2 regions of the Staphylococcus muscae genome follow, and region 1 is predicted to be linked to the other one. Evidence: riboswitches for the same ligand, from Rfam matches in the RefSeq annotation. Region 1 holds a riboswitch; the other holds the start of a gene.
What was found. A riboswitch is a leader RNA that binds a small molecule or an ion and turns the genes downstream of it on or off. The one in region 1 is predicted to bind FMN.
Positions count from the first base shown of each region.

Region 1 (16,219 bases):
CAAACTTCAGTGATTGCCGATGACAATGTACGATGGATGCGTGGATCCTCGATATAAGATAAATATTCTAATGCACGTGCGAGTAAGAAATTTCCTGTCAAAATAGCAGTTGGTTTATCCCATTGTTTTTCAATCGTTTTTTTACCACGACGTTTGTCACTATAATCAATCACATCATCATGCACAAGCGTTGCCATATGAATCAGCTCGAGAGCAGTTGCAACGCGATACGCAGATTCATTCGCTTGATCTGGGCCAGCATAGCTACTCAAGATGACAAATAAAGGTCTTACTCGCTTTCCCCCGGATTTTAATAAATGATTAGCGGCAGATTCCAAAATTGGATCATCGCTTTTAATCAATGACTGAAGCCTTTTTTCAATTGTCTTTATTTCTTGATTTAAATTAATTTTCGACATGCTACTCACCTTTTAATCATTCGTGTTCGGTTTATAAGCGAGGTGCATCGCTGCAACACCACCCGTAAAGCTTTTAACTTTAACATTCTGGAAATGTACACTTTCAAACAATTTCTTTAATGTTTCTCGATCTGGGAAGTCAAAAGCTGATTGCTGTAACCATTCATATTCTGACTTAGACTTGGCGAATAATTTACCAAACAATGGCATAATAAATTTAAAGTAAAGTTGATAAGCTTGCTTGAACACTGGTATTGTTGGTTGGCTTGTTTCAAGACATACGGCCATACCGCCTGGTTTAAGCACACGATACATCTCTGCTAATGCTACCTTATAATCCGGAATATTACGTAATCCAAATCCAATCGTCACATAATCAAAAGTATTATCTTCAAAAGGCAGTGCCATTGCGTCTCCTTGAACGAGACGAATGTTGTCCATTGAACTTGTTTTTTCTTCACCGACTTTTAACATATTTTCACTAAAATCAAGACCTGTTACTTCACCATCTGGACCTACGGCGTGACTTAATGCAATTGTCCAATCCGCTGTACCACAACAAACGTCTAAAGCGATTGATCCAGGTTGTACGTTCATTTCTTTCATCACTTTTTTACGCCAACTTTTATGTTGTTCAAAACTGATAATATTATTTAAACGATCGTATTTTCCTGAAATATTTTGGAAAACTTCATGTACTTGTTCTTTGTTTGCTTTGTTTTTACTCATAATTTAAACCTCATTAGTTTGTATATTTTTCTTGTAACTGGCGAAATAGAATATCCGATGTCTCACTATCAAATAGTGTGAGATAGCTGAGATCTGTTACTTGTAATTCTTTGATAAGTGTCGCAGTGATTGCACCTGCCATCTTATCAGGTTGATACACATCTAAGACTTGTTGCAACAACAATGTTTCAATCTGATAGATGATTTCGACAACTTGCGATTGTGGGATATAATCAGCCTGATGTTGTAATGATGACTTCAGCTCATTGATTTTAACGATTGCTTGGCTCATTTTTAATTGAAATTCTGTATTGTCTAGTTCTGACAGCAACGTGTAATAATGTGCACTTAATAAATCTCCAATGAGAATTCCATCTCGTTCAATCCCATGATAACTGACTTCATCGAGGTGTTTCAACGAGGTATCAATTGAGAGACATGCAAGTTTTGCTTGGATCGGAATATGTAACGGGTCAAGCACATGACTCAACGCATGATTGATATGTATCACTTGCGGTTGTTCTATTCTGTCTAAACGTTGATTAATTTGTTGTTCGAGTAACTGATACGTATTTGACATGTGCGTCACCTCTCAATTTAGTCACTTTCTATATTAACACTAACCCCTAAAAAATAAAATGCGAATTATCGGAATGACGTATTAAATATAACGGCAAACAAAAAAACCCACATCGTGATGAGGGCTTTCTTGTAGATAAAAGAATTATTTAACTGCGTCTTTTAAAGCTTTACCTGCTTTGAAAGCTGGTACTTTGCTTGCAGGGATGTCGATTTCTTTACCTGTTTGTGGGTTGCGTCCTTTACGAGCAGCACGTTCACGTACTTCGAAGTTTCCGAAACCGATTAATTGTACTTTGTCACCTTTAGCTAGTGAGTTTTGAATTGATTCGAAAACGGCATCAACTGCTAAGCTCGCATCTTTTTTAGTTAAGTCTGCTTGTTCAGCAACCGCGTTGATTAAGTCTGTTTTGTTCATTTCCAAGTTCGCCTCCTTAAAGGTTATGTAATGATAACTCATTTATCATTATGGTATGACTTTAACACAATATTAGGTATATCTGCAATCATTTATATACGAAAAACGGCGGTTTCATCGCATTTTTAATGATTTTTTAGTATTGAAATATCCCAAATTTAATAAAATGGATTAAATTACTCTGATTTTTTTGTTCTACCCATTAAATCTTTCAGTGCTTCTTCGACTGGTTGTGATTCGAATAACACGTGATAAAGTGCATTCGTGATTGGCATATCAACATCCATTTGTTTCGCTAAGTGATAAACAGATTCGGTTGTATAAACACCTTCAGCAACCATGTTCATTTCATCGAGTATTTCTTGCAATGTTTTTCCACTTCCAAGTGCAAAGCCTAGCGAGTAGTTGCGTGAATGTGTTGATGTACATGTCACAATCAAATCACCAATTCCTCCTAAACCTTGGAATGTCAGTGGGTCTGCACCTAACTTGACACCAAGTCGTGTAATTTCGGCCAAACCACGTGTAATGAGTGCAGCTTTTGCATTATCACCATAACCTAAGCCAGCAAGAACGCCACTCGCTATCGCAATTATATTTTTCAGTGCCCCGCCGATTTCAACACCAATCAAATCTTCATTCGTATAGACACGTAAATAATCTGTCATAAATAAGTCTTGAATGGTTTTGCATAATTCGGGACAACTTGAAGCTGCTGCAACAGTTGTCGGCTGTTGAATAACAACTTCTTCAGCGTGACTTGGGCCGGACAAGACACCGACACCCCCATTGTGTTCAAGAGAAATCTCGTCTTCAATCATTTCTGAAACACGTTTGAAAGTTTTATTTTCAATCCCTTTTGCTACATGAATGAACTGTTTCTTTGAAGTTAATCGTTCATCAACTTGTGATAATACTGTACGAATAGCTTTAGTAGGTATTGCAACCAAATAAATATCTGCATGATCGACAGCTGATTGAATATCAGTCGTTGCACGAACTGCATTATTCATCGTTGCTTCTTTTAAATACGCAGAGTTTGTATGTTTCGTATTGATTTCTTCAACAGTTTTGGCTGTTTTCCCCCACATCAATGTGTCGTGCCCATTGTCTGCTAGGACATTCGCTAATGCTGTACCAAAACTCCCTGTACCGAATACTGTAATTGCAGTCATATTGATATGCCCTCCATTTTACTAATTTCGCTTACGAGCGATAATGTGTACGGGTGTACCTTCAAAACCAAAGGCACTTCGAATTTGATTTTCTAAATAGCGTTTATAAGAAAAGTGCATGAGCTCTACATCGTTAACGAATACAACAAATGTCGGTGGTTCAATCGCAACTTGTGTTGTATAGAAAATATTTAAGCGACGACCTTTATCTGTTGGCGTTGGGTTCATAGAAATTGCATCAGTGATAACTTCGTTTAATGTAGAACTTTGAACACGTTTTTTATGATTTTCACTCGCTTCATTAATCAGTGGGAATAGCGTACGTAAACGTGTTCCTTCTTTAGCTGATACGAATGCGATTTGTGCATAATCTAAAAATTGGAAGTTATTACGAATATCATCCATAAAACGTTTCATCGTTTTACTGTCTTTTTCTAACGTATCCCATTTGTTGACAACGATGACGATGGCTTTACCTTCTTCATGGGCATAGCCAGCAACACGCTTATCTTGTTCAATGATTCCTGCTTCTGCGTCTAAGACGACGAGTACAACATTAGAACGTTCAATCGCCTTTAGCGCACGTAGGACAGAATATTTTTCTGTCGTTTCATACACTTTCCCTTTTTTACGCATCCCTGCTGTATCAATAAGGACATAATCTTGTCCGTCATAACTATATTCTGTATCAATCGCATCACGTGTTGTCCCTGCAATATTTGAAACGATGACACGTTCTTCACCTAATATTGCGTTAACAAGACTAGATTTACCAACATTTGGGCGACCAATCAATGATAATCTGATAACAGAATCATCATATGGGTCTTCTTCTTCAGGTTTGAAGTGTTTTGCGACTGCTTCTAACAAGTCGCCTAGTCCAAGACCGTGTGATCCTGAAAGTGGATATGGTTCGCCAAATCCTAATGTATAGAAATCATAAATATCGTTGCGCATTTCAGGGTTATCAACTTTGTTTACGGCAAGTACCACAGGCTTTTTTGACTTATAAAGCATTTGAGCAACCATCTCGTCGCTTTGTGTAACACCTTCACGAACATTCGTCATAAAGATGATGACGTCCGCTTCATCAATCGCAATTTCAGCTTGTGCACGAATTTGCGTTTGGAATGGTGCGTCTCCTATTTCAATACCACCTGTATCGATTATATTAAAATCATGTGTAAGCCAATCACCACTTGCATAAATTCGATCTCGTGTAATACCTGGTGTATCTTCTACAATAGAGACACGTTCGCCAACAATACGGTTAAATATCGTTGATTTCCCAACGTTTGGGCGACCTACAATCGCCACTACTGGTTTCGTCATAATTGTTCTTCCTCTCTATCAATATCTTTATTATTCTAGCATATCCATCACAGAAATGTCGTTTTTCAAAAAATATCATTTCTACACCTTTTCATAATGCTAGTTGTGTTTCTTTTTAGGGAGTAGGATAGTTTCTCTATCTCAGTCCTCTTAAATGTGAATTTTTCATTATTTGTATTATAGCATGGTCTTTTGTGATAAGGAAAACTGGAAAGCAATCAGACATAATAACGAATTTAAGTTAAAAGCGTATATGTGACAAGTCTTCACCACAAAATAATAGACTGATAAGCTACATAGTGTAACTTATCAGTCTGCGCTTAGACATTAATGAATTAAAGGTTAAGGTTTTTAAATTTATCAGCGAATACATCCCCTAAAGTTGGGTTGTTGCTGTCATCGTCTGTTGATAGTGTATATTGTTCTGTTGTTTCTGGTGATGCTTCGTTCGTCTCTTCAGCAGGTGCTGCTGCTTTAATAGAAAGTGAGATACGTTCTTCAGCAGGATTAATACCTAAAATTTTAGCATCTACTGTTTGGCCTGGTTCTAACACTTCATTTGGAGAACCGATATGTTTGTTGCTGATTTCAGAGATGTGTACGAGACCTTGTAATCCAGGTCCAATCTCAACGAAGGCACCGAAGCTTGCAAGGCGCATGACTTTACCTTCTACAACATCGCCTTCGTTAAATTTTGATTGAATTGTTTCGAATGGGCTCGGTAAAGTATCTTTAATAGATAAAGATACACGTTCAGAACCTGGCTCAACAGAACGTACTTTGACTTTTACTGTATCACCAACAGCTACAACTTCGTCAGGAGAAGAAACGTGTTCGTGAGATAACTCAGATACGTGAACCAAACCGTCAACACCGCCAAGATCGATAAAAGCACCAAAGTTAGCAAGACGGGCAACTTTGCCTTCTAAAACGTCGCCTTCTTTAATAGAGTTTAAAAGCGCTTCTTTTTTCTTTGCATTTTCTTCCGCTTCAACGGCTTTACGGCTAAGGATGACACGATTATTTGAAGGGTCTAGCTCTTCAACTTTAAGTTCAAGTACTTTGCCTTCATAATCAGAGAAATCTTCAATGTAATCAGTTGAAATCAGTGATGCAGGAATAAAGCCACGTTGACCTACATCTACAACTAATCCACCTTTAACAACCTCTGTAACAGTCGCTTCAATTGTTTCATTGTTATCGAGTTTCTCTTGTAAGAATTCATACGATTTTTCTTCTTCTAATTGACGTTTAGATAAGATATAACTACCAGATTCGTTTTCTTCGTCAATTTCGATTTTTGTTACGTATGCTCCAATTTCGTCGCCAACTTTAACAACTTCATTAGCATCTTCTACGTGATGTGTTGTCAATTGGCTGATTGGGATAATCCCATTGAATTTTGCGCCGTTTACATGTACAACGACATGTTTGTCATTAATTTGTTGTACTTCACCTGTAACCTTGTCGCCTTCTTTAATGTCTGTAATCATTGATTCATTGAATTCTTCTGTCATCTTATATGCCTCCTTGTATTACTACATATTAATAACATCTTACAAATGACACAAATTGTCAAGAAATTTCCACATTTCTAACTTATTTTGCTTTTGCGTCTTTTGCAAGTTGTAGAATACGTTCTGTTACTGCTTCAATGGTCATCCCTGTTGTATTAATTTCAACAGCATCTTGTGCTTTGACAAGTGGTGAGATGTCACGGTTCATATCGTAAGCATCACGATCGGCAATATCTTTTTTCAGTTGTTCAAGTGTCGACGGGATACCACGTTCGGCATTATCTTTCAAACGACGATGTGCGCGTTCTTCAACAGAGGCAATCATATAGACCTTTACTTCTGCATTTGGAAGAACTGTGGTACCGATATCACGACCATCCATCACAATGCCTTTATTTTCAGCAAGTAATTGCTGTGCGCTTACTAAGTATTTACGCACAGCATCTTTTGAAGCAACGTATGAGACATTTTCTGTCACTTCATTACTGCGTAAGTAATCCGTTACATCATCATCATTTAAAATGACGCGCTGCCCTTTCACTTCATCATATACCAAATTTAAATCGACATGACCCATCATTGATTCAAAGTCGTCAAAATGCTGTTTGTTATTTAAATAAAAATAAGTAATCGCACGGTACATGGCACCAGTATCGACATAAATCATATTTAGTTCTGTTGCAACGCGTTTAGCAATGGTACTTTTTCCAGCCGCCGCCGGTCCATCAATCGCAATATTAATAGCAGTCATCATAAACCTTCCTTGTTGTTGTTTGTATGTCAATATTTTATCATAATAAGGGAACTATTTAACAGGAGGAAATCAAATGAAAAAAATATTAGTGATACATACAGGCGGAACGATTAGTATGTCTCAAGATGAATCAAATACAGTCAACACAAATGGCGATAATCCTATTGCGAATCATCAAGAGCTGATACAAACATACGCCAATATTAAAGAAGTGATGCCTTTTACTGTTCCATCTCCACACATTTCAATTCGTCATGTCGATGAAATTAGACAACTCATTATGTCGCACTGCGATGAATTTGATGGGTTCGTTATCACTCATGGTACAGATACATTAGAAGAAACAGCTTTTCTTCTCGACCTGACACTTTCAATCACAAAACCAGTTGTTATCACGGGTGCGATGCGTTCATCTAATGAAATTGGCTCAGATGGTCTATACAACTTTATTGCATCTATTCGTGTTGCCGTAGCAGATGCATCTCATCACAAAGGCGTTATGGTTGTATTTAATGATGAAATACATACAGCACGTAATGTGACGAAAACCCACACATCAAATACGAATACATTTCAAAGCCCCAATCATGGTCCTTTAGGTGTTATTACGAAGTCAGGTATTTATTTCCACCATCGACCATATGACAAAACCACTTTGTCTGAGATTGATACGCGCCTGAATGTTCCGTTAATCAAAGCATATATGGATATGGGGAGTGAAGTGTTGTCATTTTACGCAGACCAGCAAGTCGATGGTATTGTGATTGAAGCTTTAGGTCAAGGTAACTTACCACCTACTGCATTAAGTGGATTGGACAAATGTCTCGCAGCTCAAATTCCAATTGTGCTCGTATCACGCTCATTTAATGGAATTGTGAGTGCTGTTTACAGTTATGCAGGAGGTGGACACCAGTTGCAAAATAAAGGTGTCATCTTCTCTAACGGTTTGAATGGACAGAAGGCGCGGTTGAAACTATTAGTCGCACTAAGCAATCATTACGATCATGATCAAATTCGTCACTATTTTAATGATTAATTAAAAATTGAAGGCTGAAGGTCGACTTCAAGTTCGTAACACACTTGTTTACTTTAGCGTGATAATAGTTGAGTGAGTAGATGATGTGATGGATTCATTGTGAGCATACTATCTTCTCTAACGAAAAATGTATACTCAGAATTTGTTGATTGGTCTTCCAAAGTAAAAATTTATAAAATCTTCCTATCAAGTTGAAGAAAAGGACATTAAAAATGACTTCAAACACAGTTGTACTGAAAGTTATTTCATTCTTAGAAAGTCAAGGATCCATCATTTTTTTCTTTATAAAATATAAAAATGGAAGATCAAATGACGGTATTTTATTTTGATGTTTCTAGTACATTTGAGAAACACACGATTGTGACAGATTTTGTTATGTTTAGTAGTGATATGAAGAACTTGAAGTGTTTTGAACTTACACCTCCTGTTTCTGAAGTTTATTTTATAGAACCAGATATCAATATGACAATCATTGATTTTGGTTTAGATGTTTTATCTGTCTATGCAAATCTGGATTCTGGTTTACGTCATTCAAATATGAGTACAGAATCTGGCTTAGCAATTAAGCTAAACACTACAAAAGACGAGCTGTATTCTTTTTAGCCAAGTTGTCTTCATTGGGCAACAATAAAATATAAAAAAGTGAGTGGTAGACCACGATGAGGTCTTCCGCTCACTTTTTATATGTCATTACGATTCTAATGGTGATTGCTTTTTAGTTAAAATATCTTGTGCGATAGATACACCATGATATTTGCCATTTTCTATGAAGATACTATTTGCATCTGTCCCTGCAGCAATAACCCCTGCGATATAACAATTTTCGACATTTGTTTCATACGTATCTTTATTATAGACAGGTGCTGTTCCATAACTTGTCGTATTAATATCGATACCAACTGATGTTAGAAAATCATAATCTGGGTGATAACCAATCATTGCAAATACAAAGTCATTGTCTATTGTTTTTGTCTCGCCATTAGTCTCAAAAGTAACTGTTGAGTCTGTAATTTCTGTTACATGACTATCGAAATACATATCGATATTTCCGCGACGAACAAGCGAATCAAAATTCGGTAATATCCATGGTTTTACAGATGGTGAATAATCTGAACCACGATAAATAACTGTCACATTAGCATTGGCTTTTTCCAACTCAATCGCAGCATCAACTGCTGAGTTTTTACCACCGATAATAACGACATTTTGATTGAAGTATGGATGAGCTTCTTTAAAATAGTGCATTACTTTTGGTAAAGTAGCGCCATCAACCTCCAATGCATTTGGTTGACCATAATAACCTGTTGCAATTGTCAAGAATCGGCATTGATAGACATCTTTTGTTGTTGTAATCGTAAAGTGATTGTTCATTTTACGAACGGTTAATACTTCTTCAAAAGTATTAACTTTTAATTGATGATGTTTGACGACTTCTCGATAATAAACGAGCGCTTGGTTTCGGCGTGGTTTTAAGTCTTCAACAATAAATGGCACATCACCGATACTGAGTTTGTCACTTGAAGAAAAGAAAGTTTGATGTGTTGGGTAATGATAAAGGGCTTCTACAACATTCCCTTTTTCAATAATTAATGTTTCAATGCCTTTCTTTTGCTGTTCGATTGCAGCACTCAAACCACATGGTCCGCCACCGATAATAATGCTTTCAATTGTTTTCATCTTTACTACTAAAACTAAAAATATGAACCACTCTGTCATATTATGCTACTTTAGAATTAGTGTTGCCTCCTATTCGCATACTAGCATGGTATTTGCGTACATTTTATCTATCTAATCCCCGAATATTATAGCAACTTTTTAAAGTAAACTAAATGAATAAGTTTTGACAATGCAAGTTGCTGTGACATATACAAAAAGAAGTATCCTTTTTACCGTCAAGTAAATATGGGATACTTCTTTTTATAAAATATTATGGAATAATCAATTGTTGTCCATTACTAATGTTGTTACCACTAATTCCGTTTGCTTGTCTAATCTTTTCGACATTTTCAGGAGATCCACTACCATAATATTGAATCGCAATACGGTATAAGTTTTCACTACCACCTACCGTATGTGACTGATTACCAGCATTTTGTTGTTGTTGTGCGTTTTGTTGATTTCCGTTTTGATTCGCATATTGATTATTCGTATTTTGATTGTTGCCTGCATTTTGTCCTTCTTGTTCTTTAGCGGCCTTCTCTTTTTCGGCTTTTTCTTTCGCAATTCTTTCTTTCTCTGCTTTTTCTTTTGCTTCCTGTTCTTTAGCAGCCTTTTCTTTTTCAGCCTTTTCTTTTTCAGCTTTTTCTTTCGCTTCTTGTTCTTTCTTCGCTTGTTCTTTATCATTTTTATCAGATTGTTGTGTAAGCTGGGTATCGTTTTGACCTGAACCCTGATCTTGATTGAATAAATACATACCACCAAAAATAGCGATTGTTCCAAGAATTAAAATTGCTGCGATAATTGGGAGGATTCGCATTAAGAACCCGCCACCGCTTGTACCATTTGATACAGATGTGTTAGGTGTCTCACTATTTTTAGCTGAAGCAGTTGTTGCACTTGCACCAGCAACTACACCTCCCGCAGTGGCAGCAGCTGCTTTCTTTTTACCGTCCTTGTTTGACGATGATTTTGAGTCAGTTTTAGCATTAGTAGTCTGTCCTTTAGAAGTAGCAGCCACACCTGCACCAGTTGCTGCACCAGCGGCTGCCGCATTCTTTTTATCATCTTTATTAGATGATGATTTTGTATCAGAATACGCTTTGTCACCTTGTCCTTTAGAAGCAGCCATGCCTGCACCTGTTGCTGCACCAGTGGCAGCCACATTCTTTTTATTGTCTTTGTTAGATGATGGCTGATCATCAGAGTTGGTTTTTGTGTTGTGTGCTTTCGAAGCGATTACACCACCACCCACAGAATCTATGTTATCTGTTGTGTGTGTTTTATCATCTTTGTTTGTTGAATCTGTTGTTGTTTTGCTATTTGCTTTAGCATCTTGTTTATTAGAATTAACAGCATCTGCACCAGCTGCAACACCTGCGCTAGCACCTAGATTTTTCTTATGATTATCTGTTTGTTTCGTAGTTTGATTTGAATCTGTTGCACTCGTTTCTTGTTTGTCTGATTCAGGCTTTATGACTGGTTTCGCATGTTGTTCAGGTTGCTTAGATGATTCTGTTTCATTCGAATCAGTTTGTTCATTTACGTTATGCTGATTGCGTTCACGTTTTCGATGTCTTCTTTGTGTATTTCGTGGTGGAAAATATTGCATATTATTGTTGGCTGATGCATCTGTTTCTTCGTTTGATGTGTCATCAGCTGTTGATAGGTCTTCTTTAGTCGGATTGATTTCTTGACGATTGCGTTCAAATTCATCCTTGAAATTATCTTTTGACACTTTCTTCATCCTTTCTTTTACGCTACATATAGAAATATTTAAAATCAATTTCTAAAATAACACGTGTGCGCATCTCCATTATTACTTTTTTAATACACTTCTTAATTAGATTATAGCCTGTTTAAAATTGCGGTGTAAAGCATTGAGAGATTTATTAGAACAAAGTTTCTAATTTTTCTTCATAGGATATTTTCCGATATACTTTTTTTCTGTTTTTTTCATCTATTTGGTGGGATATTCCACATATATCACAGCAATTGTTGCTCGTCTTTACTGACATATTGAAATAGCGCATGAGTTGGTTACGTCGACATGTTTGTGCATTGATATATTGCAGTATATGTTGAAGCGCTCTAACTTTTTGTTGATAATTTTGACGAAATATTTTTTGGAGTCTTTCGACTGAATAATGTTGAGATAAGACAGATAAAATGTCATGTTTCTCTTGGTCAATCAATGTTCTCTGCTCAAATAAATAAATATCTTCTTCAGTAATCTGATGCCCTGTTGCAAGCAATTCTAATAAGTATTGGTCATCCTCTTGATAAAGTGCGATAGCTTGACTTTGTTTGCCATCTCGCCCTGCACGACCAATCTCCTGTAAATAACTTGAAGGGCTACTGGATAAGTGGAAGTGAATGACTGTACGGATATCTGGTTTGTTCACACCCATACCAAAGGCGCTCGTTGCGACGATAATACGGATATCATTTTTTAAAAATTGTTGTTGAACCGTATACCGTTCTTCATAACTTAAATCCGCATGGTAAATACCTGTAAGATAACCTGAAGCATAGATTTGTTCTGCGATATCCAAACATACTTTTTTAGATGAAACATATATAATCGTCGGTCCGGAAGTATTGATAGTTTCTAAAATCCAGTCGATTTTGTCTTGATAAGATGTCATTTGCTTCACCGATAAAGAAATATTCGGGCGATCCATATCGGATTGTAATAATGTAAAAGATTGTTTTGTAACAAATTCGATATCTGACTTTAAATGGCTTGTTGCGGTAGCTGTTAATCCTAATATAGGGACATGTTGATATGAGTCTGTGACATGATTAATCAGCGCGTAATGCGGTCGAAAGTCAAATCCCCATTCTGATAAGCAGTGAACTTCATCAAGGACGATAAGTCCCAATGGCATGTTTTTAAAGCGATTTAGATGATGCGGCTGTAAAATGAATTCTGGACTTACAAATATAAACAGTGCGCTGTCAAGCTGTTGAAATGCCAGTTGGCGTTCACTATGTGACATACCAGAGTGAATGGAAACTACACGTCGTTCGCCATACATTTTCATCTGCATTACTTGATCATCCATCAGTGAAATAAGTGGAGATATGATAAGTGTAGGTTGTTGTTTAATGTATGTAGGCAACTGATAGCATAAGCTTTTTCCACTTCCAGTTGGTAAGATACCTAAAGTGTTTTTCCCATCTAGAACGCTTTGAATCAATGCTTCTTGCCCCTGTCTGAATTGTGAGAAGCCAAAATAGTACTGTAACGCTGTTTTAAGCATGTAATACCCCTTTCGAAAAACCAATAATTGCCAACTTAATTTCAAAATAACTAAGATATTCAAAATTCTCTTTATAAAATCGGAGTTTTTGAAAAGGTTGTTGTGCATAAAATGCTAAAAAACTTTGAAAGTCTTGCGTTAAATAATCATAATAATTCTTTAAATGATGTCGCATAAAAAGATCTAAGATATGATCATGGATCGTATTTTCAGTGAGTTGTGTTTGCTGTGCGACTTCAGGAACAGACAGCCCATGAAGTAATAGAGACTTCGTTCGAAATAACGTGTAACTAAGTTGGTCAGATGCCAGACATTGATGCAATATCGGATACGCTTCCTTTTCAGAAAGTAACTGGTAAATCGTCAACAAATCTATGTAATGTGTGATGAATAAACGATCATCATCTATTTGATGAAGCTGTCCAACTTGCTTCATTGTATACATTGTTTCATCATAACCTGTTAAAAAATAATGTGCGATACTTCCTTTGTGTTCAGCATTCAATGTTTTGAACAGCGTGAATATTTCTCGTTTTACATGTCCATTAAGCTGTTTGTTTTGAATCATCGTATAAATATTGCGAACTCGCTGGTGAATTTCAGTATGAGATGTTAATGGTGCAAACTTCATATTGTCATGTTGTGCATGAGACAATGTTTGGATCAGAAGTTGCAATGTAGCAAATGAATGTTGTAACATAAAATATGTTACGGATGATGATGTAGGTAGCGTCACCTCTTCGTTTGTAGATGCTGCTACAATTGTTTCAAAATCATCAAATGATAAGTTAGGGGCACACCCATAAAAGCTCATTACATTTAGAGATGTCGCATCAAAAAAGGTTTGATGCGTCTTTTTACCTGTGATAATATTATATATGCTTTTTTTATTTTTGTTGGGACTTGCATGTTGATATATATAAGCAATGATTGATCTCATGTTGATCACCTCAATAATAAAACGTATATATTGAAAATTTAAGAAATCCAAACTACAATGAAATTATAATGTTAGTCTGGCACTTTGAAAAGGGAGGCGAAAAATTTGGCTAAGTATACGATTGTTGATATGGATACTTGTATCGCATGTGGTGCTTGTGGTGCAGCTGCCCCGGATATCTATGACTATGACGATGAAGGAATCGCTTATGTTATTTTAGATGATAACCAAGGCACAACGCCTGTACCGGAAGAACTGTATGAAGATTTAGAGGACGCTTTTGAAGGCTGCCCTACTGACTCTATCAAAGTTGAAGAAGAAACTTTTGATGGCGATGCATTAAAATTCGAATAATATAATTTATGCGTATTGTACACTACATTGCGCTAAATTTAAATAGATAAGCAAACAAAAAAACGGTGTCATTGCGCACCGTTTTTTGTTTGCTTATTTTATATTTTAAGGACATGCTTCAGTCTTTTATATAGCAAGATAAATAACAATGAAACGACGAATCCTTTTATAATATTAAACGGTATTATACCCGCTGTGATAATTATTTTTAAATTTGTCGCAATGTCTGCCAAATTCATAATCATGCCATATAAAGGTAAGAGTACAAAGTAATTCATAATACTCAGTACAACTGTCATAACTAATGTACCTGCTGCCAGACCTATTAGCATGCTGCGTGTAGATGGCTTATAGCGATGAATACCATATGCAGTGAGTAGTAAACTACTACCAGCAATAAAGTTCGCAACCGGGCCGACTGGATCAGCAAGATAGAAAAAGAAGTTCAGTAAGTTTTTAATGAATTCTACGAGTATTCCCGCAATCGGTCCTAATGTAAATGTTGCAAGTAATGCTGGAACATCACTAAAATCAAGTGTTAAATAAGGGGGTAAAAATGGTAATGGAAATTTGATAAACATCAGAATCACCGAAATACCACTTAAAATACCGACAATAATCAATTGTCGTGTTTGTTTCGTCTGTTGCATGATATAAATGTCTCCTTTTCTGACTTTCATCTTTCACGAATAGGAGGCATTTGCGCAACACAAAGAAACCTCCATCTTCTCCCATCCAGACTGTTACTGTCGGCTCTAGAATTGCACTAGATCAGCCATAAATAAAAAATTTATGGGTCGCAGGCTTAAAAATTACTGCCGGTAGGGAATTACACCCAACCCCGAAGATGAAATAATCAATAATTTTATTTATCATCAGTTTAACGAATCACATCAATAAATACAATATAGTTGTTTGGCTAAGTCGTCACTAAAAAAGTAGCAAGTGTCAAAAAACTCTCTTCTTACCGTTATTTATACAGTCGATAAGAAGAGAGGTCTATTTTAGCTATGCATTTGTATACTTAGGAAGTTTAATTGTAAAGGTTGTCCCCTTACCTACTTCACTTGATACATTGATTTTACCGTGATGTGCTTCGATAATCATTCTCGTAATAAAGAGACCAAGACCTGTTCCTTCTTTCCCTCTTTTACGTGCAGCATCTACTTTATAGAAACGTTCAAACACCCTTTCCAAGTGTTCAGGAGATATACCTACACCTGTATCTTTGACAGTTAAAATTTGATGTGTGGTCGTTTCTTCAGCTTGTATTGAAATTAAATCTCCCGGTCTTGTATAACGAGATGCATTATCGACAAGATTCGTCAGTACTTGTTCCATACGATCGAAATCATAATCCCATTGATCGTCCATTATGCCATCTGTTTGGAAGTCTAATGTCAATGCAAGTTCATTCGCTTGTTGACGATATTTTGTTGCCATTTTTTGAATCAATTCCGACATCGGACGTGCTTCTTTTGTGATATTAATACCGTCTGCATCAATCTTTGCGACATCCAGCAGCTCATTAACTAATCGACTTAAACGTTTTGTTTCATCTAAAACAATGAGTAAAAATTCATGAATGTCTTCAGGTTCTGTCACGATCCCGTCTACAATGGATTCAGTATAACCTTGTAACAGTGAAATCGGTGTGCGAAGTTCATGAGAAACGCTCGCAATAAAATCTTTCTTCATTTGCTCCATATGATGTTCTCGTGTCATATCTCTAATAATAACAACAAGACCACTTTCTTTATTCGATTGAATTTGATCAATATAACTCATGACAACAGCGTAATGTTTTTGATTAATTTCATATTCACGATATTCTGTTTTTTGGCTTTCAAAGGTATCATTTATTTGCGTATCAAATAATATTTTGTGATCTAAATTCATATCGAGCATCATTTTATGTGCCAAATGATTCGATAAGATAATATGACGTTTATGATTAATCCCTAAAACTCCTTGTGCCATAGAATTAATCAATGTGTCTCTAATATTTTTAGAGCTAGTAATGTCATCAATATGATTTTGGATA
Region 1 is NZ_CP027848.1:526,735-542,953, reverse strand. Features, by position in the region: gene C7J88_RS02615 (polyprenyl synthetase family protein) at 1-419, opposite strand, end outside; gene C7J88_RS02610 (demethylmenaquinone methyltransferase) at 432-1,148, opposite strand; gene C7J88_RS02605 (heptaprenyl diphosphate synthase component 1) at 1,162-1,728, opposite strand; gene C7J88_RS02600 (HU family DNA-binding protein) at 1,873-2,145, opposite strand; gene C7J88_RS02595 (NAD(P)H-dependent glycerol-3-phosphate dehydrogenase) at 2,322-3,320, opposite strand; gene der (ribosome biogenesis GTPase Der) at 3,342-4,652, opposite strand; gene rpsA (30S ribosomal protein S1) at 4,988-6,169, opposite strand; gene cmk ((d)CMP kinase) at 6,252-6,920, opposite strand; gene C7J88_RS02575 (asparaginase) at 6,997-7,959, shown strand; gene C7J88_RS02570 (hypothetical protein) at 8,257-8,562, shown strand; gene ypdA (bacillithiol disulfide reductase YpdA) at 8,650-9,636, opposite strand; partial or broken gene C7J88_RS10750 (LysM peptidoglycan-binding domain-containing protein) at 9,887-10,111, opposite strand; gene C7J88_RS02555 (RecQ family ATP-dependent DNA helicase) at 11,508-12,881, opposite strand; gene C7J88_RS02550 (helix-turn-helix domain-containing protein) at 12,874-13,695, opposite strand; gene C7J88_RS02545 (ferredoxin) at 13,927-14,175, shown strand; gene C7J88_RS02540 (ECF transporter S component) at 14,274-14,825, opposite strand; FMN riboswitch at 14,895-15,028, opposite strand; gene C7J88_RS02535 (ATP-binding protein) at 15,184-16,219, opposite strand, start outside.

Region 2 (16,219 bases), 210 kb from region 1:
TGAAATACTCTGCTAGGATTCAAAGACCAAAAACCACGAGCTGCCTCATAAATTTGTTCATCAGATAAATCAGGACTGTAACCTATATAGTTTCTCCCTAGTTCATCAGTCTCTTCGAAATAGCGTCTATCTTGAATTTGAATTACTAAAGTTTCATTCTTCATTTTATGACCTCCTCTTTAATTTAAATAAAGTATATCATATACTTTTATAAAAGTAAAGGGTTTGTTTTCATAAAGTTAAAATTATACTTTCGGTTTTTCAAAATAAAAAAGCTAGGAAGAATCTCCCAGCTTTTTGTACTATTCGAATGTTAGAATAAATGACTAATTGAGTCTTGCATGTCTTTAAGGATTTTAGAAGATTTTTCAAATTTTGCTTGTTCATCTTCATTTAATGGTGTTTCGATGATACGAACTGCACCATCTCCATTCACTACTGTCGGCACACCAGTGTATACACCATCAACACCGTATTCACCTTCTAAATAACTAGATACAGTTAATACAGCGTTTTGGTTGCGTAAGATTGCTTTAGAGATGTGCATTAATCCCATTGCAACACCGTAGTATGTTGCACCTTTTGCTTTGATAATATCGTAAGCGGCATCACGTGTATTCACATAGATGTCTTCAATAAGATGTTCTTTTTCAGGATCATTTTTTAATAAATCATATAATGGTTGGCCTGCAATTGTTGCGCTTGACCATACTGGTACTTCTGAGTCACCATGCTCACCGATAATATTTGCATGTACACTTGTTGGTGCAACATCAAATACTTCACTTAATAAGTGTTTGAAACGTGCTGTATCTAAGATTGTACCTGAACCAATGACTTTGTGTTTTGGTAAACCTGAGTATTTTAAAGTGACATATGTTAAAACGTCTACTGGATTTGCTGCAACTAAGAAGATACCGTCAAAACCGCTTTCCATAATAGGTGTGATGATACCTTTGTAGATTTTAGCATTTTTTTCAACTAAGTCTAAACGTGTTTCTCCAACTTTTTGAGGTGCACCTGCACAGATAACGATTAAGTCTGCATCGCCACAGTCTGAATATTGTCCAGCTTTTACTTTAACAGGTGACATTGCATAAGGCGCACCATGATTTAAGTCAAGTACATCACCTAATACTTTATCTTCGTTAATGTCGATGATAACTAATTCGTCTGCTACACCTTGACTCACCATTGTATATGCGTAACTTGCACCTACTGCACCGTTACCTACTAATACTACTTTATTACCGTTTTTCGCCATGAAGTTTCTCTCCAATCTATCTATTTAAAAGTATTGTTCTCAACGTAATGTGAAGCATTTCACATTTATAATTTAACACGCTTTTTATTTAACTTCAAGTAGAAACAATTTTTATAGAATTAAATTAAAATTTCGTGTCACTTAATTGTTGGAATTAGTGAGTAATTACAATAATAGATTGTGTTTTTTACTTTATTTTTTGGCGTTTTAATTCCATGCATTTCCGCTAAGCTTTTGTTTGAAATACTAAGTCAATGAATTTTCATCTTCTACTAAGAAACCAACTGTAAAAACATGGTTATTCAAGAAGCTTAAAATGTAACGCATAACAGCTTCTCTCTGTGGCTCATTGTGAACTTCATGCGCAAGACCGTGCCAAGCTTTAAAGTATAATTCATCATGATCAATGACTGATACAAGTTGTTGCGTAACATCCACGTCTGTCACACGATCTTCTGTTCCATACATCAAACAGAGTGGGACTGACTTCATATTTTGAATATTGTCTGTTGTCTCTTTCATATGTTTAAGCACTTCTTGATACCAGTGGTAACTTACTTTTTTTAACATTAATGCATCATTTAATGTATCTTCTTGAACTTCTTTATTAGATGTTAAGTCTTCTACTTCAAATCCTAAATCAAATTTTGCTGACTTTGACACATCACCGATATGAGAGGATAAAATATTTTTACGTGTGTGCGCATTATTTTGAAACGCTAAAAGCGGCGCAATTAAGACAAGCCCTTCAATACCTAAATCGACCTTCTCGAGTAAATTCATTGATATTAACCCTCCGAGTCCAACACCAATCATAAATATTGGAAGATGATATCCTTCTGCAATTTTTAACCACTCTAAAACAGACTCGTGGTAAAGTTCAAAACTTTCGACTTGTCCTTTGTTCATTCTTGAAGTTTGACCTTGACCGGGTAAATCCCCCATGATGACGTGATATCCATTCCGTCTTAAATGTGTGATGACATAGGCATATCTTCCTGTATGTTCTAAAATATTATGAACAATGACGACGACACCCTTTGCTTCACTTACTGTTTCCCATTTCCACATAATATACCTAACCTTCCTTGCTTAACGCTTTACATGTTATTATATCCTGACAAACTATATAAATGCTAATATTTATCATAAGCTTTTAGAGAAATCTTCCCTTTAAAATACTGTAAATCAGTATCGTAAAAAACAATTTAGCGTATCACAACAATCTATAATATGAAGCAATTAATAATTGTTAATGCGCTAATTCACCCCCACAACCTAATTCACTCCGATTATTACGTTTTATATAATTTATTGTAAAGATTCAATATAAAAACGTTTTCATCACATTATTGTTCGTGATACACTATTGTTAATTCGTAAAACAAAGTTATGGGAGGAATAAAAATGGGTTTATTTAAAGATTTTTTCATCGCATTATCTAATAATGCCTTTCTTAATGAATCAGCTAAAAAAATAGGTCCTTCATTAGGTGCCAACAAAGTGGTAGCTGGTAACACGATAGAGGATGTGGTGAAGACCATTCGCAGACTTAATGACAAAAACATTGCAGCAACAGTTGATAATTTAGGTGAATTTGTAAACGCAAAACAAGAAGCAATCGCTGCAAAAGATGATATTTTAAAAATTATGTCAGCGATTCATTCAAATGGCCTAGATGCACACGTCTCAATTAAGTTAAGTCAATTAGGTGCAGAGTTCGACCAGCAACTTGCTTACGACAATGCATATGAAATTGTAAAACAAGCGGCTGAATATGATCAAATGCACATTAACTTTGATACGGAAAAATATGATAGCTTATCAGATATTACACATACACTTGATCAATTAAAATCAGAATTTTCAAATGTAGGAACAGTTATTCAAGCATATCTTTTCAAAGCAGACGAGCTTATCGACAAGTATCCAGACTTACGCTTGCGCTTAGTAAAAGGTGCATACAAAGAATCTTCACATATCGCTTACCAAACACGTGAAGAAATTGATGACAATTATATTCGTTTAATTGAAAAACGACTATTAAATGCGAAAAACTTTACTTCAATTGCAACTCATGACCACAATGTCATTAATCATGTGAAGGCATTTGTTGAAGCAAATCAAATTGACAAATCAAAATTTGAATTCCAAATGCTGTATGGATTCCGATCTGAACTTGCAGAATCTATTGCAAAAGAAGGCTATAACTTTACAATTTATGTCCCATACGGTGATGATTGGTTCGGTTACTTTATGAGACGTTTAGCTGAGCGTCCACAGAACTTGGCGCTTGCCTTTAAGGAATTCGTTAAACCAAAGCCGCTCTTTATTGTAGGGACACTTGGCTTATCGGCATTATTGTTGGGAAGATGCAATAAAAAGAAATGATAAAGCATATCCCCTTGAAGTTTTGATAACTTCAAGGGGATTTTTTAAGGTTTCACTATCCAATTGTTTTTAATAAATTTGCCATTTCAATTGCACCTACTGCAACTTCCGCACCTTTATTGCCCGCTTTCGTACCTGCACGTTCAATCGCTTGTTCAATGTTCTCAGTCGTTAGCACACCGAAAATCACTGGAATACCCGTATCATCACTTGCTTTTGCAATGCCTTTCGCCGCTTCATTACATACATAATCATAGTGTGTTGTTGCTCCACGAATCACACATCCTAATGTGATAACCGCATCATATTTACCTGATTGTGCCATTTTCTTAGCAACGATTGGTAATTCGAATGCTCCTGGTACGTATGCAACATCGATTTCATTTTCATCAACTTGATGACGTTTCAATGCGTCTAATGCACCATCCAATAAGCGACCTGTAATAAAATCATTAAAACGGCTTACGACAATCCCAATTTTTAATCCTTTACCTACTAATTGACCTTCAAAGTTCATTTTTTATTCCTCCAATTATATTAAATGTCTCATTTGAGTTTTTTTAACTTGCATATAATCATGGTTATGTTCATTCGTTTCTGTTATAACAGGGATACGATTTGACATTGTAATCCCATAATGTGCTAATCCTTCAAATTTTTCTGGATTATTCGTCATCAGATTCACGGATGAAATACCAAAATATTTTAAAATCTGTGCTGCATTGTCATAATCACGCATATCTGGTGCAAAGCCGAGTGCTTCATTCGCCGAAACAGTATCATGACCTTGTTCAATCAATTCATATGCTTTCAACTTATTCATCAGTCCAATACCACGACCTTCTTGCGGTAAATAAAGAACCATTCCACCATGTTCATGAATATATGACATCGCAAACTCTAATTGTTCACCACAATCACATCGTGCACTGTGGAAAATATCACCCGTTGCACATGCAGAATGGATACGGACATTCATCTCATCATGAATATCACCATTAACGACAGCAATCAATTCTGAACCGTCAATTTTTGATGTAAAGCCATACATATCAAACGTTCCGTAACGTGTTGGCAATTGAACTTTTGCTTCTTTTTCAATAAGTACCTGTGTTGTTTTAATATAAGTGACTAAATCTTCAATAGTAATCATATACAAACCGTGTGTTTCTTTGAAAATTTGTAAGTCGTCACCTCTTGCCATTGTGCCATCTTCATTCATAATTTCACAGATGACGCCTGCTGGTTTTGCACCTGTTAATTTTGCGAGCTCAACAGCAGCTTCAGTGTGTCCACGGCGTCCTAACACACCTTGTTCATGTGCAATGAGTGGGAAAACATGACCTGGTCGATTAAATGTTGCCGCTGATGATTGATTGGCAATCAATGCACGTGCTGTCTGCGTACGTTCAAATGCACTAATCCCCGTTGTAGAATCAACATGATCAATGCTAACCGTAAACGCAGTAGAATGTGGATCTGTATTATTTTTTACCATTGCATCAATTCCCACCTGCTCTGCAATCGTTCGATCGATTGGGCAACAGATAAGTCCACGTCCATAGCGTGCCATAAAATTGATAGTATCATCATGCATCCATTCCGTAATGGCAAGTAAATCGCCTTCATTCTCTCTATCCTGATCATCACAAACAATGATTGATTCACCATTTTTTAAAGCAATTAATGCGTCTTCTATTTTATCAAAATGCATAATAAACCCTCCTTGAATACTATACGATCCTAAAAACCTGCTTGTAATAAACGATCCAAAGATACACCATCATTCTGTCGCGTAATATTTTCTACATATTTGAATAGCATATCTGTTTCTAAATGAACAGGATCTCCTTGTCGTTTCGTCGATAAAATCGTAGCTTTACGTGTTTCAGGAATTAAGTGAATATCAAAACTTGTTGCTTCTTTTTTGAAAACTGTTAAACTGACACCGTCCACAGCGATCGATCCTTGTGGAATCATTTGTTTTAGGATATGGTGGGGTGCTTTGATTGTATAGATCCATTCATTTTGAGACTGCTTAATATTGAGAATGACACCTTTATCATCGACATGTCCCTGCACAAAGTGTCCACCTAACCTTCCAGTGGCAAGTAGTGCACGTTCCAGATTGACGGGTTGACCGCTAGACAGTTCTGCTAAGTATGTTTTGTTTTCCGTTCCCGTGATGACTTGTACCGTAAATGTAGATGTATCAAATCTCACAACCGTTAAACATGTGCCATTCACACTAATGGAGTCACCAATATTCATATCACTTAATATCTTTTCACATTGAATCGTTAATTCAGTCGTAGGGTTTTGTTTTTTTATTGATTGAATAGTGCCAACTTCTTCTACGATACCTGTAAACATGACATCACATCCTTTTCATTTGCAATTTGATGTCAGTATCTATCATTTCAGAGTGGACAATTTCAAAATTCGCAAGTTGGTCAAGTGGCGTTACACCATCTGTTTGAAAATATTGATATTTCCCTTGACCACCTATTATTTTCGGGGCTAAATAAAGGATGAAGGTTGAAATAAATTCTGAAGTTAAAAATTGTGAAGTTAGTTTTGGTCCAGCTTCTACAAGGATACGGCCAAAACCTTTTTTATATAAATCGTGTAAAATAGTTTTTACATCTGTTGATGGTAGATATACGACGTGTACATGGTCTAATGGCGACACGAATGACTCATTGTCAGTATATATGTAGACCGGCGCAAGTTGATCATGAAACATTGCTGCCTGCCAATCGATGTGCCCTGAATTTGTCATGACGATACGTGCAGGATGGCGTCCTTCAGGCAATCGTACAGTCAGACTTGGATCATCCGCTTCTAATGTACCATTACCTGTAATAATAGCATCGTGCATATGTCTCAATTGGAACACATCATCTTTGACAGCTTTTGACGTAATCCATTTACTTTGTTGATGATCGGTTGCCTGCTTACCATCTAAACTCGCACTTACCTTTACAGTCACGATTGGCACTTCAGTAGTTTTAGATGCAAAAAATGATGCATACAACTTATCTGCGCGCGGATGTGGTGTATATTGAACGTCAATGCCTTTCTCTGCCATCATCTCGTGTCCAGTTGCTGGAAGTGTGATATCTCTTGCAGCATAAACAACCTTTTGAATACCCGTTTCAATGATTTTTGCTGCACATGGCGGTGTCGCACCGTAATGTGAACAAGGTTCTAAAGAGACGTATATTGTTGCTCCTGCTACATTTTGAGCACCTGCCATATCAATGGCTTGAATCTCGGCATGTTTGTCACCTTTTTTAAGATGCGCACCCATCCCTATAATTCGGCCCTCTTTAACAATCACTGCGCCAACAGGTGGATTAACACCCGTTTGGCCTTCTACCATTTCAGCTAAACGAATCGCATGTTCTAAATAATATTTCATTGTCATCACCTCAAATCAATAAACAAAAAACCACTCGAAAAATTTTAAGATTCGAGTGGTCGGTTTTATACTTATACTGTATACCAAAATACAGCGATAAATTCAGTAAATTTGCCATCACTAAATAAGCAATAGTTTCGTGTTGTAAAAACACAAGCTATGCATGTCATGGTCTACTGATCATTCTTCCTCCCATCCAGACTTTTACTGTCGGCTCTAGATTCTCACTAGATCAGCCATAGAGTACAAATTCAATGTTCTCTACGGGTCGCAGGCTTAAATTACTGCCGGTTGGGATTTCCACCCAGCCCCGAAAGAATATCATTATGAAATTGTTTGAGATTCAAGATACGACACAGCAGTTGTTCGATAACAACAACTGTTCGACTTTAGCTTAACGCATTTTGACAATGTTGACAATTCATTTGCAATCAATATTTTGTTGGATTGTTTTACAATTTCATAAAAATTATAAAGAAACACCGACAAACAATAATATCTATTCAACGTTGATGTTTACGTATTTGATAAGTTCAAAAACTATAACTAATCTGCATCATATTCTTCTTCTAGTTGCGCATAGAGCTGTGTCACACTTTTAACAGCTTGCTGTACAATCATTGTGACACCATTGCGTTCAAAATTAACGCCATTTGTCATTTGGCCAAATGCACGTAAATTCGACAATGTTCCATAACGTGGACTGATGACTTCGTTACTTTCTGATACGATTTGAATGCCACCAATCGGATGTGCTTGAACAATTTGTTTATTCGCCATATTTAATAATAAACCATCTGACGCATCTAACTGGCTCAACTTTTTCTTAGGTCCAGTTGCATTTATGATCACATCCACTATCATAGCTTGGTGTTCTGTTTCAAACTGCAATTGGTACTGACCATTCACACGTGTTGCTTTCTCGAGTCCTGCGTAAACTCTTAATTTATTACTTTCAATCTCATCAATAATAAATTGTGCAGTATCTCTTGGCATCGGATTCATATTCTCTTTAAAATATTGGTAATAACGTTCGAGAAATAATTGCTGGTCATCATTCGTTAAACTATTCCAAATCCAGTTCATGTTGTCTTTAAGCTCCATTAGAAAGCTTTGTAATAACCCCAAAGATTCTGGATGTGCCAAATCATATTGCAAATCTTTTACAACATTTCCTGTTCTCCGATGGATCAAAGATTTAAACGGTATATTTAAAGCATCGCATTCCTTTCTGAACAATTCTTTCAATATATCTAAAGGAATATTCCCCATGTGATTTTGTTTTATGTCATCGAATATCTCTTTCGTCATATATTGCAGAGTTACAGTCACCATCTCACCACGTACACTTGGCAATTGCCCACCTCGACTTGCCAAAACAAGCGTTTGGTCGTGATGGTTTAATACATAACGAATTACATCCAAACTTGCCAATCCAGTTCCAATCACAGCCACTTTATCATGCGAACTGACTTCATCTAATGTGCGGTATGCTGGATATGGTTCATAGATATATTTCGGACTTCCCTTCAAGTGATAGGGATCATTATATGAGAATGTTCCAGTTGATAGAAAAACATAATCATAAATAGTACTACGTCCTTCATGTTCATCAGTCTGTACAATTATTTTTTTCACTGAAATTTCTTTCTCTTCTTCAACTACACCGATCTGTGTCACTTCATGTGGAATGACATGAATATTGTCATAACGCTTCACATATTGATCAAGATAACTTTTCATATAATGTCCAAATACATAACGCGGCAAATATTCAGCATCTCCATAATCAAAATCGTCTTGTGACGCATACCACTCCCGAAATTCTTTCATATTATCAAGGTTTAGAGACAACATATCGACTGGGACATTGATTAATAAATCTTCACTGTCATTTTGAAAAGGTTCTCCTTGTCCCATGTTCTTTCTATTGTCATAGATGTCTACTTCTAAATGCTCAAACATCTCGTGCTTTACAAGCTGTCTTAATATGCTGACACCAGCAGTTCCCATTCCAACTATTGCTACTTTCATCATAATCACCTTCATTATTTCATTTCATCATGTTATACCCTATTTCTTGTCAAATTGTGCATTATTAGATTAATAGTATTCCCCTCCCATTTTGATAGCCAGTTTCTCATGTTATACTTGAAAGAGATTTGAACAATATTAAAAACCGTATCATCCTATAATTACTATAAATACAAGTGACCGAAGTTATTTGAAGTGAAAATAAATTTCATCAAAATTATTCACTTCTAGTTACCTTTACTAAACAGGACAATGATGTCTTACGTCTATATATTATACAAAACATTAAAAACGGGGTGTTTTCATGTTAAAATTTTTATTTAAAGTTTTGATTTCAACAGCTATCTTATTTTTCACACTTGGACGTAAAAACAAAGCGCAATAAAGCTTCTATCGCTTTATTGCGCTTTGTTACTATTAATAATTATGACCGTCTTTATGTTTTGAATCATCTTTGTAGACATACCAATTGAAATACTTACCTTCTGTCTTCAAATCATTATAGAAGTCAGCAATAATGGTCGCATTACTCTTTGCCCAGTTAATATCTGTCGCATATTGATGTTCACCGGGATCTTTAGGATTCCATCTCATACTATACAAAGTATTTTGATCTTCGTGTGATAAGTAATGATCGTGGATAAATTTCGCTCCACCATCGATTGCTTTTTCAGGTGTATCCCATCCTTGTTTCTTCGCATATTCAGCACCTGTTTTAATTGGGTCTTCGTCCAATGCACCGACACCGTAGAAGTTATAATACTTCTTACCATCGATTTCTACACCATTCGATAACTCTGATACAACTGATCCTGTTTCTAATAATGCATGTGAAATCAAGTAAATCTCATTCACATGCTGTTTTTTGGCAGCTTTGATAAAGTCATCTGTATGGTTTAAAAGAGTCGGATGTTCATATAACATACGCTTGATTCTATTTTTATCAATGCCTTGATACTTAGATAAATCTAAAAATTGATATTTTTGACGTTTATCATCCATAAATACAGAACTATCCATTGCTTCTTTAATTTCTGCATCGGACGCATCACGCCAGTTCGTATTATCTTTATTTGAAACTTGTTGACTTGTATAATTGTTAATCTGTTTTTTTGCGGCTGCTTCCAATGTAACATCTAATGTTTCCACTGATTCGACTTGTTCAACTGGTTCAAAGAATATTTGATCTTTTATCATGTTGAAAAAAGTATAGGCTGCTAAAACAGTGATAACAAAGAAAACTACAATCGCTATGATTGAACTTTTGTTATGTTGTTTCATTGATACACCTCTTCAGAATGTACTGAGTAATAGTGACTACACACTCGAATACAAATTTTAACATTATCTTATATTTTTCACAATTCGAATGGGTGGTTGTCACATATTCATAAAAGAACAGTAATCTCTATGTAATTATTTCATAGCGCACTGCATCATCAAAACTTTGAATACATCATCTCTGATTCACATTCCAAAACTTTATAAAGGTCTCTGATAATCCATTAAAATGTAACTCATCGCTTGGGAACGACTTTTATAATAATACGGTGTTAAATCCACTGTCCCCTCAATCTCACCATCACGATACATCATTTCCCGTTGAATATTATTAATCATAATAAAGTCAGCGTTGTCACGAATCTTATCTAAATCTTCGTTGCGTGCAAAGAAATGTACCAAGTTGAAATGTTCATAATCCATTACAATTCCTCCATCTTATTCCCGTCATAAAAATATCGAAATCCGTAGAAATGCACCTTTTATTATAATTTTAAGCTTATTTATTGGTAATAATCAATGTTTAAATCATAAAATAACATATATGGACAGATGCAACAATTTTTCAGCTATGATAATAATCATTTGACCGGTCAAAAATTTCAAGGAGGTCATCAATTTGAACTTTGATGATATTTTTCAACGCTATCACAAATATATTCATTATTTGTTGCATTCCTATCATATACGCTATCATTACGACGACTATTTCCAACTTTTGTTAATACGGCTTTGGGAACTCCATTTATCTTTTGATACAACACGTGAATCGAGCCTTCATGCTTTTATTACCTATCGACTCAAATACTATCTTATTGATCTTTTGCGTAAACAAGATCGCCTTCCCAAATTAGAAAATATCGACACTGCAACTGAACCCGCATCGTACGAGAGTGATCTGCTCTTTTCAATTAAGCAATGGTCATTACAACTTCCATATGTGCATCGTCACTGGCTTTATCTCTATCTTCAAGGCTATACACAGTTAGAAATAGCATCCATTCTAAACCGCTCTCCCACATCTATCAAAAATTATAAAAAAGCGACCCTCAAAGCATTGCGCCATTCATATTTCAACGAATACTAGGAGGATACACTGTGCAAACATATTCAAATATTGCCTTTGAATCATTATTATTTATCAAGACATCTCATCAAATAGATCAACGTCTTGAGTTATACTTTTTGACGCATAAAACACACACAACATTAACATTATCTAAATTAATGAAGCATATTTTAAAGTCGCATCATAAACATAGTTACACACAAAAAGAACTGACACATCAACATCTCGGTATTCATCATCTCACACCGATATACATCTCACCACAGCTCATATTATGCCCTCTGCAATCACATCGTGCACCTATCCAATATATTATCAATATGTCTCACGTGATTGGTATGTCTTCTCAAAAGTCTGATACGATCATCGTATTCAAACAAAACCATCGAATTACAGTACCTTATCCATTAACTGTATGTTTAAAACAATGGAAAGCTGCACAAATTCTCTCACAAGTACCCGATATTTAGTTTACTTTATTGAACTTATAATCTACTAAACGCTTTGTAAAATAAGCATTGGCTATTTTCATCAATATAATGCCAAGAACCATCAATACTAAACCACCTACTAAAGCAGTGATCACAGTCCCAGTTGACAACGATACTTGAGGATGAATAAAGTAATTGACTGCATTTAAACTTAATAGCATACCTGTAATCAGAACGCCGAGCAAGAAAATATTTCCGATAAACAACCCTAACAGCGTTGTGTACAAATGTCCTGACCCCAGCACTCTTGATTTAAAAATATGTTCTTTCAAATAAAAACTGGCAAATCGGCCTGGTGTTTTAAATTTTTCTTGAATGCTTGCGATATGTTCATCTGTCAGTAATTCTGCTAACTTTGCCTTCTCTTTACGGTTTAAATACCACAATTGTTTTTCTACTTTATACTTAAATACCTTGTACTCCATCTTTAACTCCTTCTCTATCTGATATTAAACTCAATCATCACACAAAAAAATAGGAGCGACAAGTACCAATTTCATATTTGTTGGTACTTTATCACTCCCATGGGTATTTATAGAATGCTTAAACCTGAAGTTTGAATATCTTTCGCAAATCCTTTCACCGTATCAACAGATAATGATTCGATATCACGACCAATATTTGACACTTTCTTCACAACATCAGCAGGACATGTAATAATATCTGCACCAATTTCATCAGCTTGGATGACATTATATAACTCACGACAACTTGCCCACAATAGTTTTACACCTGATTTACTATGTGTCACACGAACAGACTCTTTCATTAACGGCAGTGGGTCTACGCCTGTATCCGCAATTCGTCCAGCAAAGACTGACACATAAGTCTCTACACCTTCTGTGACCGCTTCAGTAATTGCTTTGACTTGTTCGATTGTGTAAACAGCTGTAACGTTTAGTTTCACGCCTTGTGCTGATAATTTTTCAATCAATGGTAACATTGATTCACCTTTTGTGTTCACAATTGGAATTTTTACAAAAATATTCTCTCCAAATTGTTCAATGATTTGCGCTTCTTTTTCCATTGTTTCCATATCATCACCAAACACTTCAAATGAAATTGAAGCATCAGGAATTGCTTGTACTACATCTTGAGCGAAGGCTTTATAGTCTTTGACGCCAGCTTTAGCCATTAAGCTTGGATTCGTTGTAAATCCATCAACTTCCTTATTTTGATATGCTTGCTTCATTTGTTCAATATCTGCACCATCTGCAAATACTTGTACGTTTAATTTCGTCATAAATGTGCCTCCTAGTGATTCTACATTATATTTATATTAAAGTTATACCATTTTTCTATTCATAAAGGCTATTGTTAAGCTTTAATTCCACACGAAATATAGAAATGGTGCTTTATTCTTAGTCATTAAATATGCTATTATTACAAGCGATAATAAAGGAGGCAGTTACATGTCTAAATCGAAAAAATATTTTTACTTAACCGTGATATTCATCATGATAAGTTTTTACTTCAATACACAGAACCCAATACTCAATCATCAATTCGACTCAATCGTTAAAATCATTATTGCAAGTAGTGTCATAAATGCAATCATACTCATTATTGCCATCCAATTTGCAGACAAATCAGTGAAATATTTACCCGAAAAGAAAAGCTGGATTCATCGTGCAGCGAAAAGCTTACCTTGGATACTACTCATCGTTTTAATCTTTCATCTGATCACTGCAATCCGAACTTTTGGCATTATTTAACGTAAGAGGAGCGATAAGCATTTGAAATATTTCATTATTTTTGTTGGTGGGAGTTTAGGTGCGTTATTGAGATATGGTCTTTCCTTTCTCCCACATTTCCATGAATTGCCAGTTGGAACATTTACCGCCAATCTTTTAGGTGCTTTTTTAATGGGATTTATAACTGCCTTAACGACAAACTTTTTCTCTAAGTATCCTTCCATTAAAAAAGGTGTCACTACCGGTTTCATCGGTGCTTTTACAACCTTTTCAACCTTTCAATATGAATTGAATGCATTTTTTGAGTCACAATCGTGGTATTTATTAATAACCTACGCCTTGCTCAGTTATATTGGCGGAATTTTATGTTGCTTTGCGGGATATCGATTCGGGGTGAGACAACAATGACAATCATGATGGTTCTTCTTGGCGGTGGCATTGGTGCAACATTGCGTGCAATCATAACGGATATCATCCAGCGAGTTCATCAGCCATCATTCCCTATCGCAACCGCAATCATCAATCTTATCGGAAGTTGTTTCATCGGTATACTCGGTGGCATAGTCATATCAGTCTCACCTTCTTACACTCTTTTTGTAACAGGAATACTTGGTGGCTTCACCACATTTTCAACTGTTCAACTCGAACTTGTACAATTAATGGAACAACGTCAATCCTCAACTTTCATCGGTTATAGTCTTTTACAGTATGTCGGCTGTTTTATGAGTTGTTTTATTGGAACACTTATCATTTAAACATAAAAAACCTGTATGCTTTTATTACGCATACAGGTTTTTATATTAGTTATATGATTCAATTTCTTCCATAATTGCTTGTAATTCGTTTACATCATATTGAATGCGACCATGGAATACATATTTATTGAAGAATTCATCAAGTTGTTCCGGTCCAACAAGTACTTTCGTCGTGCTTTGTGGCGCATAGCTTGATAATGTCACATCTCCATCTTGTTTCGGATTGAAGTACAAGATTGGAGTTGGCGTATATTTATTGTTTAGTTGACGTTGTAACTTCTCTGCTACTGCTTCTAGATGTTCGATTTGCTCAGAATAATCAACAATAGAAAGTTTGCGATCGTTATCTTCACTCTCATCAAGCACGATTGTTTGTGGTGTTGTTTCATCAAGTTGTAGTGTTTTGAATACTTGCTCCATCATTGGATTGTCCACAAATTGATTGCGACTAATACCTTGATACACATGTCCTTTTAACAGTTGTGAATCGATAATGTACAACCCTGTACGTGTTAATACTAAATGACTGATACGTGTAATATTATCTAAATCATTTGTAGGCATAAAAATGTTCGCCATAATGTGCATATCTTCTGGTCGGATTCGCTTTTCTCTAACGAGTCGTTCACGAATACCAATCAAACGCATATCAGTCACATACTCACTATTGTTTTTCGAGAACACTTTTAGTGCGTCAATTTCTCTGTCTTTTGAAGCAACCATCGTTTCATAATCTTCTTTGTGTTTCGTTTCTACTTTTTTCTTTTCAATTCTTACTTTTTCAAGTGCTTCATGATGTGACTGTGTTAATTTCTCTTCTTTTTCTTTATATTGTGTTTCAATTCTTTGTTGTGCTTTCTTTTTGCGATTCAGAGCAACTAAAAACAAAATAAAACAAATAACTGCAATCCCTACGGCAACATACAAGCCTATTTCCATTGGGCCAAACTGTGTCATTTTTAAAATCCTTCCTTTTGTTTACATTTATACGATACGCTATAAAGTAATTATTATGCTGTATACGCTTGAACTGCGTCTTTCAATACGTCTACTTTATCTGTTTTCTCCCATGGCAATTCGACATCCGTACGTCCAAAATGTCCGTACGCTGCTGTTTGTTTATAAATTGGACGTTGTAAGTCTAACATTTGGATGATACCGGCTGGTCTCAAGTCGAAGTGCGAACGCACTGCTTGAATCAATGACTCTTCAGATACAGTACCCGTTCCAAACGTATCAATAGCGATGGATACCGGCTGTGCAACACCAATCGCATATGCTAATTGAACTTCGCACTTATCAGCAAATCCAGCTGCAACAATGTTTTTGGCAACATAGCGTGCCGCATAAGCTGCTGAACGGTCAACTTTAGTTGGGTCCTTACCAGAGAATGCACCCCCACCATGTCGAGCGTATCCACCATATGTGTCAACGATAATTTTTCTACCTGTCAGACCTGCATCACCTTGTGGTCCACCGATAACAAATCGACCTGTTGGATTGATGAAAAATTTTGTTTCAGCATCTAATAACGCCTGAGGTACTACTGGATAGATAACATATTCTTTAATGTCTCGTTGGATTTGATCAAGTGCTACTTCTTCATGATGTTGTGATGAAATAACAATCGTATCGATTCGTTTTGGTTGATCATTCTCATCATATTCAACAGTTACTTGTACTTTTCCATCTGGACGTAAATAGTCTAATGTGCCATCCTTTCTAACATCTGTCAGACGTTTCGCTAATTTATGTGACAAATCAATTGGCAGTGGCATAAACGATGCCGTCTCATTTGTTGCGTAACCAAACATAA
Region 2 is NZ_CP027848.1:732,607-748,825, forward strand. Features, by position in the region: gene C7J88_RS03490 (hypothetical protein) at 1-164, opposite strand, end outside; gene C7J88_RS03495 (L-lactate dehydrogenase) at 314-1,264, opposite strand; gene C7J88_RS03500 (alpha/beta fold hydrolase) at 1,511-2,335, opposite strand; gene C7J88_RS03505 (proline dehydrogenase family protein) at 2,672-3,655, shown strand; gene ribH (6,7-dimethyl-8-ribityllumazine synthase) at 3,711-4,172, opposite strand; gene ribA (GTP cyclohydrolase II) at 4,188-5,369, opposite strand; gene C7J88_RS03520 (riboflavin synthase) at 5,399-6,028, opposite strand; gene ribD (bifunctional diaminohydroxyphosphoribosylaminopyrimidine deaminase/5-amino-6-(5-phosphoribosylamino)uracil reductase RibD) at 6,033-7,079, opposite strand; FMN riboswitch at 7,260-7,401, opposite strand; gene C7J88_RS03530 (FAD/NAD(P)-binding protein) at 7,626-9,113, opposite strand; gene sagB (peptidoglycan release complex glucosaminidase SagB) at 9,531-10,394, opposite strand; gene C7J88_RS03540 (hypothetical protein) at 10,596-10,817, opposite strand; gene C7J88_RS03545 (sigma-70 family RNA polymerase sigma factor) at 11,014-11,481, shown strand; gene C7J88_RS03550 (competence protein ComK) at 11,493-11,933, shown strand; gene C7J88_RS03555 (hypothetical protein) at 11,930-12,379, opposite strand; gene C7J88_RS03560 (transaldolase) at 12,487-13,197, opposite strand; gene C7J88_RS03565 (hypothetical protein) at 13,367-13,669, shown strand; gene crcB (fluoride efflux transporter CrcB) at 13,691-14,056, shown strand; gene C7J88_RS03575 (fluoride efflux transporter FluC) at 14,053-14,403, shown strand; gene C7J88_RS03580 (nuclease-related domain-containing protein) at 14,449-15,360, opposite strand; gene metK (methionine adenosyltransferase) at 15,414-16,219, opposite strand, start outside.
Region 2: it holds a riboswitch for FMN, as region 1 does, so the genes downstream of both, ribD (bifunctional diaminohydroxyphosphoribosylaminopyrimidine deaminase/5-amino-6-(5-phosphoribosylamino)uracil reductase RibD) here and C7J88_RS02540 (ECF transporter S component) in region 1, are expected to answer to the same signal.